DNA from 4 places in the Neobacillus sp. SM06 genome. Region 1 is predicted to be linked to each of the others. Evidence: riboswitches for the same ligand, from Rfam matches in the RefSeq annotation. Region 1 holds a riboswitch; each other region holds the start of a gene.
The links. A riboswitch is a leader RNA that binds a small molecule or an ion and turns the genes downstream of it on or off. The one in region 1 is predicted to bind thiamine pyrophosphate.

Region 1 (4,340 bases):
GCTAGCGTCGGATGATAGTTTTTCCCTTTCGCGTTCGGATTTGTAGTCCCGCTTGTCATAAACACCGCTTCCGCTTCTTCAGGCGGTTCACAGGCAAGTGTTAATTCCTTGAAGCCTTGAATCGGAATCGGCGGAATTTGCTGCCAGTTTTTTATGGTTAAAGGTGTTTTTCGCTTCGTCTGACAAAACTTTTTATAAGGAAGATTGTATTGAAATTGAAAGCGAAACAACTTTAAGGCTGTTTCATTAAACAATGGATCATCATTTCCCTCAATAAATGAAAGGAGATCACTTATGATATTGATCGAATCCGGCCTCATTTACTTTCCTCTTTTCTTAAAATCTTCGGCAAATGAACTAGAATGAGCTGCATGACGATTGATGCAAAAGCTGCGATGAAAATACTGTTGGATAAAAATGTTACCAATGTACCTTTTGCGTCTTTAAAATATGTTGGCAAGCTGATCGCTAACAGCAGCGATAATCCGGCAATCATAAAATTCGTTTCTGTTTTTTCAATTTTTCCAAGCAACGAAAGCCCGGTAAAGACTAAGCTTGCAGCAGCAGGCAAGAAAATCCCGCCAACAACAGCATCAGGTGTCAGCGCAAGCAATGCACCCGCTTTTGGCACAAAGCCTAAAATTAAAAAGATGATTCCGGCGATCAACACGGGCTGCCTCGAGCCAACACCTGTTAAACGCAATAAGCCGACGTTTTGTCCGAACGCGGTTGTTGGAAAGCCCCCGATTAGCGAAGAAACGAAAGAGCCGGCTGCTTCCCCGGCAAACCCGTTGCGGATCCGCCTTGAATCAAGCTTGATATTCAACATTTCAGCGCTGGCCTCATAGACACCCATTGCTTCAATTACGGCAACAACATAGGCAATAAAGAATGTGATGAAAGTTCCCCACTCAAACGTTAACCCGCCATATGGCAGAAAATGAGGCAAGCCGAACCAGCTTTTGTCAGCGATCATAGAAAAATTCGTCTTTCCCAAGGCAAATGCTATGATGTCACCAACAACTAATGCAATCAGAAACGAAAAAGACTTCCATGCCCCTTTGCCAAAAAGGGATAAAAAAATGACAATCACGGTAGTTGGAATCGACATGGCTAGCGTTGTCGCTGAAGCAAAAGTTTTCATTCCCGGTGTTCCGCCTAAAAATTCATATAAAGTAAAACCGGAAAGTGAGATTCCGACTACAAAAATAACGGTTCCAGATATGACCGGTGTAAACAAAGCCTTCAGTTTTCCGATCAGACCTGTAATCGATAAGAAAAAGACAATAATAGCGCTTAAGAAAATGGCACCGCTTGCTGCGGCGAGCCCGTTTGCCTTCCCAGCGGCAATCATAATCGAGTCAAAAGCAGCCGATGGGCCTTGAACAATCGGCAAGCGAACAAGCTTGGTTGCCTGAATGATGGTAACAAGTCCGGCGGCGATAAAAATCGCGTTGACAATATTAGCAGACAGCGTAAGTGGCAGCCCGACCATCGCTGCAACAAAAATCGGATCAAGCCAGACATTCGAAACAAAGACATGCTGCAGTCCATATAAAATTCCTTTTCCTGGCGGCAGTTTTTCGTCAAGTCCGACGACAATTTTTTCAGTTTCCATTTTCATTTTCCCCTTTTTCTAAATAAAATCGCTTCCGTTTTAACAAAAATATGTATAGTATAGCTCTTCTCAATCCCTCCTAACGATTGTTTCCTAAACGTAAAAAAGCCAGGAACCGATTGGAACCTGACTTTTAAAAGCAACAGAAAATCGTAATTTTCGCTACTTTCCTCCGCTGGAATAATCCAGATCAGGTTCGAAGGGTTGAAAAACAAACCGTTTTTCTCTCAGCCTGGTAAAAAGGCACCCCTAGTAGTCTTGTCAAAGTATGTCTTAATCTTATACTTTAGTAAAGAAAAGTGCAACCATTCAATTCTTGAGCAATCCATATTTTTTCCGAAATCTCGACAAAATTTGTAGCCAGCTGTTTCCGAACACAAGCAGAAAAAATGCATTTGAAAGGGCATGGAATGTATCGAACAAGGCACTCCCGGCAAAATAGCCAAGGACGGTCTGAAGCGTAACAGGGTTACCGAGCTGCACAAAGGAAAAGAACCCCCAAAGATTCATAATCCAGCCAAATAAAAAACCCCACACCACTCCAAATACAACTCTGCCGCATTTCCGATTCATGAAGTGTGTACGGCGAAATAAACCAGCCGTAAGACCAACCAATCCCCATGCGGCCATTTGCCAAGGTGTCCACGGTCCTTGCCCCAAGACCATATTGGAGGCAAGCGCAGCCACCGTTCCGATCATCAACCCGCTCTCAGCTCCAAAAACGAAGCCTGACATTATAATGATAAACGTGGTTGGCTGCACACTTGGAATACTTGCAAACGGAATTCGCGCAACCGCCGCAATGGCCGCCAAGACTGCCAGAAGAACGAGCTCTTTTGCTTCCACTTTCCTCTGTTCAAAACGGATGAACAAAAAAACAAGTGAGACAATCACAACCGCAAAGCTGATCGGAAAAAAATAGTCTTCAAACACAAGCGACAACCCCAGGAGGCTGCTAAACAAAAAAAGAAAAAAAAGATGGATTATGAATCTTTTAGCACGCATTGCCGGACCGCCTCCTCAATGGTCAGAACGCCATGATCAGCAATGTGGCGAAAAAGGCGCTGAACCATTGTGGTATAAAAGAAATTGCCATTAAAGAAACGATCGGGAACCTCTTCAGATGCGACTTTCCCCTGGAACAACATTCCACAGGCCGTTGCGTATTGAGCAGCAAATTCAATATCATGAGTGGACATCAAAATGGTCACCCCCGACTCCTTTAAATCGATTAAAATGGAAGCGAGGCTCTTTTTCGAAACAGGATCAAGACCTTTTGTTGGTTCATCAAGAAGCAACAATGCCGGTTTGCGCAAAAGCAAGCAGGCAAGAGCCGCTTTTTGCAGTTCCCCGCCGCTTAAATCGTAAGGATGGCTGTTCATTAAAGCGGAGATTCCAAGCCCCTCCACAAGTTGCTCAACTTTACTGTGATCTGGAATCCCCCATTGCTCCATCGTTGCTTCTAGTTCTTTTCCGACTGTATCGTGAAGGAAAAACAGCTTTGGATTTTGCGGCAAGTAGCCAATTCGTTGAATGATCTCTTTCTTTTTCCAGGCTTTTAACGGCTTGTTTTCGAAAACGATCTTTCCGAACTCTGGCTTTTCAATCCCGCAAACCAATTTTAAAAGCGTCGATTTTCCCGATCCATTTCCGCCCATCATCGCATAAATTTCGCCTTTGTTCAGACGAAAATCGAACCCTTCCAAAACAAATTGTTTCTGCCGATGGTAGCGAAAAAACACTTCTTGAATTTGCAAAAGAGCTTCCCCTGCTGCTTTTCTTGCTGGATTAATCGGATCTGAACGAAGCTGGAAGCGACTGATCGATTGCTTTCCTTCTTTTACTGTTAACGGAGCCTTGCCATCACCGTTTAACTTGAAAAAAAGTGCCGGGATACTTGGTACATAGTCATGATACGGAGAGAACCAAAGCTCTCGCAAAACTTGCCTTGGATCACCTTTGTCTGCTACTTGACCATTCTCTAAAAATACCATTTTATCTGCAAGAGCAGCTAACTCTTCCAGTCTATGTTCGGCTAAAATAATTGTCATGCCAAACTCTTCATTCAGGCGGATCAAAAGATCGAGTAATTCTCTTGCACTAACCGGATCCAATTGCGCAGTTGGTTCATCCAACAATAGAATGTCCGGCTGCATTAGAAGCACAGATGCCAGGTTAATTTGCTGTTTTTTTCCGCCGGAAAGATCTTGCGTCTTTTGTTCAAGCAGCGGCTCCAAACCGAAATAATGCACCATTTCGGCAACCCTGCTCCTCATTTCAGTTGTATCCAGACCCATGCTTTCCAGGCCAAACACCAGTTCATGCAGAACTTCATCAGCGACAACCTGGTTCTCCGGATCTTGAAAAACAAAGCCGATCGTTGCCGTTTCTTGAAGCGGCTCTCCATTTAAGAGAATTTCCCCTGAAAGCTCGCCATGTGGCTGTATTTCTTTTTTTAATAATCGCAAAAGTGTACTTTTCCCTGAACCTGATGGTCCAAAAAGGACAACAAATTGCCCTTTTTCAATTGTTAGCGAAAGGTTGCAAATGGCTGGTGCTGCGGCATCCGGATAGGAGAAAGACACATTTTTCATCTCAATATACGCCATCGAATCCTCCTCCCTACGTTAACCATCAGTGGAAAACTAAGATACAAACATTCAAAAATAAGAACTTCCAAGTCCATTCCGGTTAGATACCAATTTTCAAGACGCGGATAGAC
Region 2 (4,103 bases), on a different contig from region 1:
TGGGGGAGGTTTTGGGGGAGGTTTTCAATATAACCGCCTCAAGCCTTGAAAACACTAGGGTTTGTAGGACTATTGAGTTCTACTCTCGTTAAGAACCAACCAAAACCCCGCACCGCAAATGGTACGGGGTTTTTTTTTTTGGGATTAATAGTAGGTACTTTCGGATAAACCGCATTTTTGGCACACACGCATAACCGATGTTTCGACAAAAACATGCTTGCAGTTAGACTGGATCGTTTCGAGCTCCCCTTGCAATTGTTGGAGCTTTTTCTTTATTGCAAGGATTTCCTCTTTTAGTCTTTCGATTTCATTGGATTGCATTTTAGCGATAGATTCTTGATCCATCGTTAACAAACTCCTCTGCTTTTTGTTTCATTCCTTCTTGAATGGTTGCTTCATTTACCGGGTTCTCAACAGCCATCCCGCGAATATCGTGGGAAATTCGCATGGAACAAAATTTCGGACCGCACATGGAGCAAAAATGTGCTGTTTTGGCACCTTCAGCCGGCAAGGTTTCATCATGAAATTCTCTTGCCCGTTCAGGGTCAAGCGAAAGATTAAATTGATCATTCCATCTAAATTCAAATCGTGCTTTTGACAAAGCATTGTCCCTGATTTGGGCACCTGGATGACCTTTCGCCAAATCTGCAGCATGGGCAGCAATTTTATAGGTGATGACCCCTTCACGAACATCTTCTTTATTCGGCAAGCCAAGATGCTCTTTCGGGGTTACATAACAAAGCATTGCTGTTCCGAACCAGCCGATCATCGCCGCACCAATCGCTGATGTAATGTGGTCATAGCCTGGTGCGATATCGGTTGTTAAGGGCCCTAATGTATAAAACGGTGCTTCATCGCAAATTTCCATTTGCTTATCAACATTTTCTTTAATCATGTGCATTGGCACATGACCAGGACCTTCAATCATCACTTGAACATCCTGTTTCCAGGCGATTTTTGTTAATTCTCCCAATGTTTCAAGTTCGGCAAACTGCGCCTCATCATTAGCATCTGCAATACTGCCCGGGCGCAGACCATCACCGAGGGAAACTGAAATATCGTATTGCTTTAAAATTTCACAGATTTCTTCGAAGTGAGTATAGAGGAAATTTTCTTTATGATGGGCCAGGCACCATTGAGCCATGATGGAACCACCGCGCGAAACAATTCCCGTTGTCCTTGCAGCTGTTAATGGAATGTACCTTAGTAAAACACCGGCATGGATCGTAAAATAATCTACTCCTTGTTCCGCTTGTTCGATTAGCGTATCGCGATAAACTTCCCATGTTAAATCTTCTGCAATTCCATTGACTTTTTCAAGCGCCTGATAAATCGGCACCGTTCCGACCGGCACCGGGGAATTGCGAATAATCCATTCTCTTGTTGTGTGGATATTCTTTCCTGTCGATAAATCCATAATGGTATCAGCGCCCCAGCGGGTTGCCCAAGTCATTTTCTCGATTTCTTCATCAATAGAAGAACTGACAGCGGAGTTTCCGATGTTGGCATTGATTTTCACATGGAAATTTTTCCCTATAATCATTGGTTCGCTTTCCGGATGGTTAATATTTGCCGGAATAATCGCCCTGCCTCTGGCAACCTCCTTGCGGACAAATTCCGGATCCAAATTTTCCCGAATGGCGATAAACTCCATCTCTGGTGTAACTATTCCTTGTTTTGCATAATGCATTTGCGTAACATTGCGGCCAGGCTTTGCCCGTAAAGGTGTTTTATTGATCGTTGGAAATTGTTCGAGATTTGCTTTATTCTCACCTTCACGATATCCATTGTCACTCGCTTTGATTTCCCGTCCATGGTAGGCTTCAACATCACCGCGCTCTAAGATCCATTTTCCCCTTAATGCCGGCAGTCCTTGGCGAATATCAATGGTAAACTGCTCATCTGTGTAAGGCCCGCTTGTATCATACACACGTACTGGAGCATTTTCTTCTTCACCAAAAGAAGTGCGGGTTCGGCTAACGGAAATTTCTCTCATTGGCACTTGAATATCTTCTCTCGAACCTTGGATATACACCTTCTTACTCCCAGTAAATTGCGACTTCAATTCGATGTTCATTGCTTTTTCCTTTTGCATGTAACTTCCTCCTTAAAATATTGATTTGATCTGGAAGATACAGCATCGTTCATTCCGCGATAAACGAAAGAATTGAATGAAAACAAAAAAGGTTCTGTTTGCACAGAACCTGAGTCATCATCAAAAAAGTAGCAGCTTGCTGTAAAAGGCAACAGCCATTGCTTTAGTCACTACTTCCCTACGCTGGCATCATCCAGATCAGGTTCAAAGGGTCAAAGAATTTAGTGCCTTCTTTTCTCAGTCCGAGCATTACGGACTCCCCTAGTAGAAAGATAGAATAGTAATTTTGTTCTTTATTAAAATACCATACTTTTCAAAAAAATAAAAGGATTTCGTACTTGAATTGTACCCAACAGCGAATAATCTGCAAAAAAAATTAAATCCAGAATAGAGAAACATTTTGGAGCCATACTACTGATGGACAATAAAAAGGAGGAAAGAAATATGGACAAAAATCGGGCAAAACAGATTTTCGACTCCCCAAATATGATAAAAGTAACGTATGAAGGAAAACCGGTTTACATTCAGCATGTGAACGAAGATCATACAGCAAGGGTTTATCCCCTCGATCATCCAGACAAAGAACAAAACGTACCGGTTAGCAGTTTAGTTGAGCAAGGCCGTTAAAGAGCCATTGCAACGAACAATTTCATTTTAGCCATTAGAAAAGGCCATTTCGTGATGAATTTGGCCTTTTCTTTTTTACAAAAACGTATTCCTTTCTAATATTTAATTAGAAAATACTTCTTTTTCCCCCGGCGAATGATTGTAAATTGTCCTTCAATTCGGTCGCTTTCACCCAAAGTATAGGTCGGATCCGTTACCCGTTCCCCATTTACAGACACTGCTCCATTGCTAACATCTTCACGAGCCTGGCGCTTCGATGGAGAAATTTTGGCAGCTACCAGCACCTCAACAAGATTTACATCCATACCAGTCTTTACTTCAAATGAAGGCACATCCTTGAAACCTTGTTTAATCTCAGCAGCGGATAGCTCTTTTACATCACCACTGAACAGGGCGGCTGAAATTTTCATTGCTTGGTGAAGTGCTGCCTCGCCATGAATTTGCCGGGTCATTTCTTCTGCCAGCGTCTTTTGCGCTTTGCGAAGATGCGGCTCTTCTTGGACACTCTTTTCCAGTTGTTCAATCTCTTCATGGGAAAGGAACGTAAACAGCTTCAAATATTTCACCACATCAGCATCAGCGGTGTTGATCCAGAACTGATAAAACTCGTAAGGAGTCGTTTTTTCCGGATCAAGCCATACAGCTCCGCCCTCTGTTTTGCCAAATTTCGTTCCATCTGCTTTTGTGACAAGCGGAATGGTTAACCCATACGCTTTCGAACCTTCCGGATGCATTTTTCTGATCAGTTCCAGTCCGGATGTGATATTGCCCCATTGATCACTCCCGCCAATCTGGAGTTTACAATCATGATCCTCATACAAATGCAGAAAATCCATTGCCTGCAAAATGGTGTAGGTAAATTCCGTAAATGAAATCCCTGTTTCCAAACGCGATGCAATTGTGTCTTTCGCCAGCATATAATTGACCCCAATATGCTTGCCAATATCGCGTAAAAACGTAACGATATCCATGGAACCGGCCCAATCGTAATTATTCACCAGAATTGCGCCATTCTCGCCTTCAAACTCAAAAATGGCAGCAAGCTGTTTTTTAATTCCCTCAACATTTTGCTGAACCGTTTCCAGTGTTAACAGCTTTCGTTCTTCGCTTTTTCCACTCGGATCCCCAATCAGCCCGGTTGCCCCGCCGACAAGTACAATCGGACGGTGGCCATACATTTGAAACCTACGGAGTGTGAAAAAGGCAACTAAATGCCCGATATGCAAACTGTCGGCCGTTGGATCAACCCCACAATACAGCGAAATTTTTTCCTTTTTCAGGAGATCCTTCAAACTCTCCTCATCGGTTTGCTGATAAATAATCCCTCTCCATGCTAAATCCTGCAATAACTCCACGTCTGTCAACCTCCAATCAAAAATAA
Region 3 (4,340 bases), on a different contig from region 1:
TTGTATCCACCCATGGCAGCCATTTGCGCAAATGCTCGCGATTTTCATTGACAAGCTGGTATAGTTTTAGGGAATCCTGAAGCTGAAATAGTTTTAGTTCAATTTCCTGATCCACTTTTAAAGTAAACATCCTTTTACACTCCCAATTGTTGAATCGTTCTGTTTCAATATATGGAAAATGCGCCGGCGAAGATGGTTGTCAATAGAAAAAAAGAAAAACCCGTTTCCTTTAAGGCCGGGTAAAAAAATAGCTTTTTATTATGTATGGCGTTCATTTTCTGCTTTTGGGCCAGCAATTGGGAGTTTAATCGAAAAGGTGGTTTTCGCCGGATTGGATCGGCAAGACAAACTGCCTTTGTGCTTTTCGATAATTTCTTTGCAAACAAACAAACCAAGCCCTGTTCCAAGTTTTTTCGTTGTAAAAAAAGGTTCAAAGATCGTGTTTTGTAATTCTTGCGGGATCATCGGCCCATTATTGGTGACATCGATGGTGATGAAGGAGTGATCCTCCATGTAGCTGTGTATTTCAATCGTCGGGTTTTCTTTGCGATGGTGCCCGAGTACATCAATTGCATTGAAAATGATGTTAATAAATACTTGGCGGATTTCGTCCGCATAGCCTTGCAGCGAAATGTCTTCGGATAATTCTTTAACAACTTTCACCTTGCCATCCAAAATGCTAGGATAAAGGAAATTCAACACTTCTTCAATCAATTGGTTCAATTCAAAAACGACTTTCTCCTTGCCAATCAGTTCTTTTTTTGAAAGGAGCAAAAATTGCGAAATTCGAAAATTTAATTGCTCCAATTCACCGGAAATGATGTCCAAATACCGCATATTCGGGTAATCGGCCTTCAGAAGTTGGATAAACCCCTGGATCGATGTAAGCGGGTTGCGAAACTCATGGATAAAGCTGGAGGTCATTTGCCCCAATAGAGTGAGACGATCCTGATGGGTCGAATCAATAAACTGTGTTTTCTCTTCAATTATTTTGTCCTTCGCTTCCGCATAATGGGAAACAGCGTGATAAAGAAATTGATCGAAAAAGGAGTTGATCAGATTGATCGATTCCTGAACTTCTTCCCATGCCAGCTCAGCATTGCTTAAATACCTGAAAAAGGTTGTTCGGCCAATGTTGACATTGTAGACAAATTCTCCAATGTTGATATTGGCTTTTACTCGTTCCTCGGCTATTTTTAGCGCCAGCTCCCTAATCAGCTCGGTATAATCTTGCTCATCTGATTCAAGTGTATGGAGAAGCAAATTGAAAAAAGCAACAGCATTCTCCGGAACTTTTTCTCTAAAAGGATCGTCATTTGATAGAATATTGGCTCCGCTCCAATCTGAAAGCAGCATTGATTTTTGTTCCTCCAAAAATCGCACCATATGTATTTTTGTACTCGTTTGCATTTTATGGTTCCCCCTATAGCAGTTACAAACCTTGCTTAAACAAATAATTCGCTCATTATACAAAAAATCCTTTTTCCTATCCCAAAAATCATATGTGGAAAAATTTTCATCCTGTTGCACGTTGAGTAAAGAAGATTCAGTAATGACGAGAAAGAAATTGTATGCCTCTATGCTGCTCAAAATAGGAGACCCGCAAGGAATTTCTACGAGCACATATCCAATCCTTATGGGTCGTTAGTAAGCTGTTAAGACCTCTGCTTTTTTGTGCTTGTCATTGTATCTGAATGGAAAAAGTAGTATAGTCGAATTGGAAAAAGAAAGAATCGTTCCACAAGGGGAGCTGCGGCAAAGCGGCTGAGAGTGAACAGTTGTGTTCTGACCCTTTGAACCTGTTAGGTAACGCCAGCGCAGGAATGTGGTTTGCTTGAAAAAGCAATGCAGGCATTTTGGCGCCTGCATTGTTTTTTGCTAACCAGAAATTTATATCCATAAATTCTGAACGCACGACGGGCAGGATGCCCTAGTCAGGCGAAGGCACAGGACGTGCCGTTTTGAGCGTGACGACGGGCAGGGATGCCCTAGTCAGGCGAAAGGCACAGGACGTGCCGTTTTGAGCGTGACGACGGGCAACTACACCTCATGAACCGCCAATGGCTCGCTTTCTTTAGGATCTGTTAAACGAACACAGCTTTTTGAATTTTTTTGCCGTTGCTTCAGCTCCCGAAAATAAAAGGGGGAAAAGAAAAATGGTTCAGGTAAAAAGCAATACATTATTTTTGGTCGAGGTTGCAGTATTTGCTGCGTTAGCGTACATCCTTGACTTGGTAAGCGCATTTGTTTTTTCAAGGATTTGGCCGCAGGGGGGATCCGTATCGATCGCTATGGTGCCAATTTTTCTGATGGCGTATCGATGGGGAATAAAAGGCGGTGTTTTAACGGGATTTTTACTCGGACTCTTGCAATTTATTTTAGGGTTTTCACAAATTTATACGATTTTGCAAGGTTTTATTGATTATTTTCTTGCATTTACGGGAGTCGGACTTGCGGGCATGTTTGCTTCAAAAGTGAAAGCTGGAGTAAACAAACAGCAAAAAGGAAAATGGATGATGTACGCAGCGATTGGCGCGTTTTGGGGAAGTTTTGTTCGCTTTGTCATGCATTTTATTTCAGGCATTTCCTTTTTTGGCTCCTATGCGCCAAAAGGTCAGCCCGTCGCCTTGTATTCGCTCATCTACAATGGTACATACATGCTCCCAAGCTATATACTCAGCACCATCACCGTTATTCTTGTCATCAATGCCGCACCAAAGCGAATAATCTAACATCAAAAAAACAAAGAGCAGACGCTTTTTCTTTTTTTTCGATTATTTATATGTTTTTTCAAACTTTTGTCACAATGTGGGTGCGCTGTCTGGTGTTGAAAAATGATAAAATATACATTAGAAAGAGAATCATTCTCAATTACCTTCTCAAAAGGATGATCGAAATGCTTGGAGAGTTAAAAACAGGGGAAAGAGGAAAAATTATTAACTTATCACAGGTGAGCCGCTTGGTTCAAAAGCGGTTGCTTGACCTTGGATTTACCGAGAGTTCTGAAGTTTGTGTGAAATGCATTATGCCTTTTGGCGGCCCGATAATGATTGAATCATGCGGACAGTGCATTGGTATTCGCCGCAAAGAGGCAGATCGAATCGAAGTGGAGAGGTTATAATGGATGTCGCTCTAATTGGGAATCCGAATACGGGGAAAACATCATTGTTTAATCATTTAACAGGTTCTTATGAATATGTTGGAAACTGGAGCGGTGTAACGGTTGAAAAAAAGGTTGGTATCTTAAAAAACAATAGCGGAAAATTGATTGATTTGCCTGGTGTTTACACACTTAACCCGCTTTCGAAAGATGAAGGGGTTGTAACTTCCTTTTTTTTAAACGAAGCAGCCGACCGTTTTTTAAATATTTTGGATGCATCACAATTAGAAAGAAACTTGCATTTGACAATTCAATTACTGGAGTTTGAAAGGCCGATGCTTGTTGGCTTGAACATGGTGGATGTTGCCAAAAAACGCGGCATTCACATTGATGTTGATAAATTGTCGAAAATGATCGGTGCCCCGGTGGTGCCAGTAGTGGCAAGAAGCGGGAAAGGCTGTGACCAGCTTGTTCAGATGATCACCACTGAAACGGCCACTTCCAAGCAAAAAAATTTAGTTTATTATGGGAAGGAAATCGAAGAAGCTGTTTCCATGTTGGCAACACTTATTGGAGAAAAAGTAAGCCATTCCTATCGATGGCTGACATTGCAATGGCTGGAAGGAAACCAGTACGTGAAAAATTTTTTGTATCGGAGTGCCCCTGCTGAAAAGCTCGATGCCATCTTTGATCGTGTTGAAAATCGGATCATTCAGAAAAATGATACGAAGTCGATACCCCATTTTATTTATAACAAGCGAAAAGAAGTAATCGAAAAGATTTTAGCTGAAGCGGTTCAGAAAGAAAATGCGAAGATTCCATTAACCGAAAAGATCGATGCCATTGTGACGAACCGCTATCTAGGCATGCCGATTTTTTTACTGTTCATGTATTTGATGTTCATGCTTACATTTGATTGGCTTGGAACACCGCTGTCTGATGCACTTGATGCGTTTTTGACAGGACCGGTAACCGCTGGAGTAGAAAAGATGTTAACGATTGTCCAAGCATCTGAATTTATCCATGCCTTGATCATTCAAGGACTGGTAGCCGGTGTCGGCGGGGTGCTTGTTTTTGCCCCGCAAATTTTTATTCTGTTTTTCTTTATCTCGTTGTTGGAAGACTCAGGCTATATGGCGCGTGTAGCACTTGTAATGGACCGGATCATGGAAGGGGTCGGTTTGAATGGCAAAGCGTTTATCCCAATGATCATTGGCTTTGGCTGTAATGTCCCGGGGAT
Region 4 (4,340 bases), on a different contig from region 1:
GATGCCCCGTTTATTACTGGCGAGCGGACTTCTGAAGGATTTTTCCGAACAAAGTCCGGCATTGAACAGGCGATTGCCCGCGGATTGGCCTATGCTCCATATGCTGACCTGATCTGGTGTGAAACTTCTGAACCGAATGTTGAGGAAGCTCGCCGTTTTGCTGAGGCAATTCATGAGAAATTCCCGGAAAAACTGCTCGCCTATAACTGTTCACCATCGTTCAACTGGAAAAAGAAATTAGATGAAGAAACGATTGCCAATTTCCAAAAAGAGCTTGGCAAGATGGGTTATAAATTCCAATTTGTTACACTTGCCGGTTTCCATGCCTTGAACCACAGCATGTTTGAGCTTGCCCGCGACTACAAAGAGCGCGGCATGGCGGCATACTCTGAACTGCAGCAGGCTGAATTTGCCAGCGAGCAGTACGGTTACAGTGCAACCAGACACCAGCGCGAGGTTGGAACAGGCTACTTTGACCAGGTTTCCATGATTGTTACGGGCGGAACGTCTTCAACAACCGCTTTGAAAGGTTCGACCGAAGAAGCCCAATTTACCGGAGCGAAATAATTCGATTTTCAAAACCTTCCCTCGTGTGCGGGGAAGGTTTTTAGCCATCGGAAAAGGTAATGTTATGGTGGCTAGTTGGCGTGAAGGCGGAATTCGGGGCCGCATCGGCGGAAAAAAGCAAACTGAAGGCGGAATTCCGCACCAGTTAGGCGGAAAAAACAAAATAACGGCGGAATAGCTTAGCCTATTCGACAAAGACGTCGAATTCCACTTAAAACGCGTCGAATCCGCCCCCAAATGCGTCGAATTCCGCCACAACCGCGTCGAATCGCGCTCCCAAAGACGTCGAATTCCACTTCAATCGCGTCGAATCCGCTCCAAAAGACGTTGAATTCTGCTCCAACCGCGTCGAATCCGCTCCCAAAGACGTCGAATTGCGCTCCAATCGCGTCGAATCCGCCCCCAAAGACGTCGAATTCCACTTAAAACGCGTCGAATCCGCCCCCAAAGACGTTGAATTCCGCTCCAACCGCGTCGAATCCGCCCCCAAAGACGTCGAATTCCACTTAAAACGCGTCGAATCCGCCCCCAAAGACGTTGAATTCCGCTTCAAACGCGTCGAATCCGCCCGCAAAGACGTCGAATTCCGCTCCAAACGCGTCGAATCCGCCCCCAAAGACGTTGAATTCCGCTTCAACCGCGTCGAATCCGCCCGCAAAGACGTCGAATTCCGCTCCAAACGCGTCGAATTCTCATGAAACTGTTCGATTTCCTTTTGACAGCACTTTTTTTAAAATAGAATCATACATAATAATAGGTAAATCACATCGTTGGAGTTGATATTTTTGAAAAAACCGACAGTAGAGGAAGTTTTGCAGCAGGGAATTTACGGTACGAAGGAAATAAAGCCGGAAGAAAGACGGCAATTTCTCGGAACGTTAAGGGAGCGGGTTCTTGCTGTTCTGAAGAAAAACCAGGTGAGGGAGCAAGACGTTTACCCGCAAATTGGCCAGCTATTAAAAGAAAATCCTACTGCACACCTTTTATTAAACGGTACCCTTCCATATCGCGATTTATCAAAATACGTGAAGATTGCGAAAAAATGTAAAGCCTCCTATACAATTGTGACAAATAAGGAGCATGACACCGAGATTGGGCTTGTTCTGGCAGTGGATCATGCAATTGACAAAGAGGAAATTTATCTAGGAAAAACAAACTCCACATCACAAACCAAAGCAAAGTCACCATCGTTTTTGGCAAAACTTTTTAAACGAGGCTGAAATTTGTTGAAACATGGAGTATAATGAAAGCAAAAATACGATAGCACTGGGGGATCCGGAAAGCGGCCGGCTGAGAGTAAGACCCGAAATGTCTTTTACCCTTAAAACCTGATCTGGTTTGTACCAGCGTAGGGAAGTGTATGGAAACCATTCATGCGAACTTCTGCTCAGTAATATCCCCCAGTGCTTGCGATTGAGGGGTTTTTTATGCGAAAAACACAGAAACTTACCGTAACGGCGATGCTGATTGCTTTGGGAACGCTGACGAGCAACTTGTTGTATATCCCACTCGGGGTTACAAAGCTTTTCCCGATGCAAAGCTTAATTAACGTTTTATCAGCCGTTATTCTTGGACCTTATTACGCTCTTGCGGAGGCATTTGGCATCTCGCTGATTCGCAACATGATGGGCACCGGTTCCGTCTTTGCTTTTCCGGGAAGCATGATTGGCGCGGTACTGGCTGCAATTCTGTATAGCAAAACAAACAAACTCTACTTGGCCTTTTTTGGAGAAGTCGTCGGGACAGGGATTCTTGGGGCGATGGCCAGCTTTCCAATTGCCACCTTGCTGCTTGGCAACCAGGCCACCCTTTTTGGTTTTATTCCGATGTTTATCTTCAGTTCACTCGCAGGTGCGGCCATTGGTCTGATTCTTCTCGCCATATTAATGAAAAATAAAGGCGTCATCCGGGTGTTAAGCGCAAACCAAAGCAAAAATTAGCTGGTGAAGAAATTCATCAGCTTTTTTTAATAAAATTTTCTGAAATTGACAACGTTTTCAATGTTGCTTAAATCGGCACAGCCATTGCGAGAATACAGAAATATTTGGTATCATCAATAAATAAACCATGATTGCAATTTGAACGGAGGTAATAAAAAATGACCCGTATATCAGCGGAGCAGGTGAAGCATGTCGCCAATCTTGCGAGACTAGCGATCACTGAAGAAGAGACAGAAAAATTTACAAAACAGCTCGATGCGATTATTACCTTTGCAGAGCAGTTAAATGAACTCGATACTGAGAACGTCGAGCCGACTTCGCATGTCCTTGATATGAAAAATGTGCTGCGTGAAGATAATCCGAAGCCGGGACTGCCGCGTGAACAAGTGTTGAAAAATGCGCCGGAGCACCAGGATGGTCAGATCAAAGTGCCGGCGATTTTAGGCGAGTAAGGAGGAGAACAGGTGAGTATTTTTGATAACAAAGTCGCAGAACTGCATCAATTTTTACATAAAAAAGAATTAACCGTAACGGATTTGGTTGATGAGTCGTATAAGCGCATTCGTGAAGTGGACGATCAAGTACAGGCATTTTTAACATTGGATGAAGAGCGGGCAAGGGCTGCTGCAAACCGTTTTGATCAAAAGCTGGTAACGGACGAGCATAAAGGGTTGCTATTCGGCATGCCGATCGGGCTAAAGGATAATATTGTCACAAAAGACCTCCGGACAACTTGTGCCAGCAAAATCCTTGAAAATTTTCAGCCGATTTATGATGCAACAGTTGTACAAAAATTGCAGTCTGCAGAGACGATCACCATTGGCAAATTAAACATGGACGAGTTTGCGATGGGCTCATCCAATGAAAATTCCGCTTATAAAAAAACGCGCAATCCATGGAATCTTGAAACCGTGCCAGGCGGTTCTTCCGGTGGTTCAGCCGCTTCGGTTGCAGCAGGGGAAGTTTTGTTTTCACTAGGATCGGATACTGGCGGTTCGATTCGCCAGCCAGCTGCCTTTTGCGGTGTTGTTGGGCTTAAACCGACATATGGCCGGGTTTCCCGCTTTGGCTTGGTGGCATTTGCGTCATCATTAGATCAAATCGGTCCGATTACGAGAACGGTCGAGGATAATGCGTATCTTTTACAAGCAATTTCCGGCGTGGATCCAATGGATTCAACCTCAGCCAATGTCGAGGTGCCAAATTTTGTCGAATCCTTAACGGGTAATTGTAAAGGTTTGAAAATTGCCGTACCGAAAGAGTACCTTGGCGAAGGTGTTACCGATGCCGTCCGCCAGTCGGTTTTAGCAGCGTTACGAGTGCTCGAAAAGCAAGGCGCTGTGTGGGAAGAGGTATCGCTGCCACACTCGAAATATGCGCTGGCAACCTATTATTTGCTGTCTTCATCCGAGGCATCCGCAAACCTGTCGCGCTTTGACGGGGTGCGCTACGGCTACCGGACACCGAATGCCGAGACGTTAATCGATTTGTATAAAAACACACGTGCAGAAGGCTTGGGCGATGAAGTCAAGCGTCGGATCATGCTCGGAACATTTGCACTTAGCTCAGGTTATTATGATGCTTACTATAAAAAAGCGCAAAAAGTGCGTACATTGATTAAACAGGATTTTGAGACGGTTTTTGAAAACTACGATGTGATCATTGGCCCTACGACGCCGACGCCAGCATTTAAAATTGGCGAAAAAATTGCCGATCCATTGACCATGTATGCAAACGATATTTTGACGATTCCAGTCAACTTGGCTGGCGTGCCGGCGATTTCGGTGCCGTGCGGTTTTGATGGCGGGCTGCCGCTTGGGTTGCAAATCATTG

Region 2: another riboswitch for thiamine pyrophosphate. It lies ahead of thiC (phosphomethylpyrimidine synthase ThiC); the one in region 1 lies ahead of ACQYAD_RS12650 (solute carrier family 23 protein).
Region 3: another riboswitch for thiamine pyrophosphate. It lies ahead of thiT (energy-coupled thiamine transporter ThiT); the one in region 1 lies ahead of ACQYAD_RS12650 (solute carrier family 23 protein).
Region 4: another riboswitch for thiamine pyrophosphate. It lies ahead of thiW (energy coupling factor transporter S component ThiW); the one in region 1 lies ahead of ACQYAD_RS12650 (solute carrier family 23 protein).

Annotation. Positions count from the first base shown of each region.
Region 1 covers NZ_JBNWEO010000015.1:630,307-634,646, forward strand. The annotation lists gene ACQYAD_RS12645 (CoF synthetase) at 1-320, opposite strand, end outside; gene ACQYAD_RS12650 (solute carrier family 23 protein) at 317-1,618, opposite strand; TPP riboswitch at 1,769-1,879, opposite strand; gene ACQYAD_RS12655 (ECF transporter S component) at 1,928-2,623, opposite strand; gene ACQYAD_RS12660 (ABC transporter ATP-binding protein) at 2,602-4,227, opposite strand; gene ACQYAD_RS12665 (energy-coupling factor transporter transmembrane component T) at 4,209-4,340, opposite strand, start outside.
Region 2 covers NZ_JBNWEO010000011.1:9,899-14,001, forward strand. The annotation lists gene ACQYAD_RS03340 (hypothetical protein) at 145-345, opposite strand; gene thiC (phosphomethylpyrimidine synthase ThiC) at 323-2,095, opposite strand; TPP riboswitch at 2,254-2,368, opposite strand; gene ACQYAD_RS03350 (H-type small acid-soluble spore protein) at 2,540-2,722, shown strand; gene tyrS (tyrosine--tRNA ligase) at 2,818-4,077, opposite strand.
Region 3 covers NZ_JBNWEO010000013.1:544,656-548,995, reverse strand. The annotation lists gene ACQYAD_RS07790 (GNAT family N-acetyltransferase) at 1-130, opposite strand, end outside; gene ACQYAD_RS07785 (histidine kinase N-terminal domain-containing protein) at 259-1,410, opposite strand; TPP riboswitch at 1,734-1,841, shown strand; gene thiT (energy-coupled thiamine transporter ThiT) at 2,157-2,732, shown strand; gene ACQYAD_RS07775 (FeoA family protein) at 2,897-3,121, shown strand; gene feoB (ferrous iron transport protein B) at 3,121-4,340, shown strand, end outside.
Region 4 covers NZ_JBNWEO010000009.1:70,011-74,350, forward strand. The annotation lists gene aceA (isocitrate lyase) at 1-567, shown strand, start outside; gene ACQYAD_RS02875 (hypothetical protein) at 942-1,265, shown strand; gene ACQYAD_RS02880 (YueI family protein) at 1,353-1,787, shown strand; TPP riboswitch at 1,826-1,939, shown strand; gene thiW (energy coupling factor transporter S component ThiW) at 1,995-2,507, shown strand; gene gatC (Asp-tRNA(Asn)/Glu-tRNA(Gln) amidotransferase subunit GatC) at 2,666-2,959, shown strand; gene gatA (Asp-tRNA(Asn)/Glu-tRNA(Gln) amidotransferase subunit GatA) at 2,972-4,340, shown strand, end outside.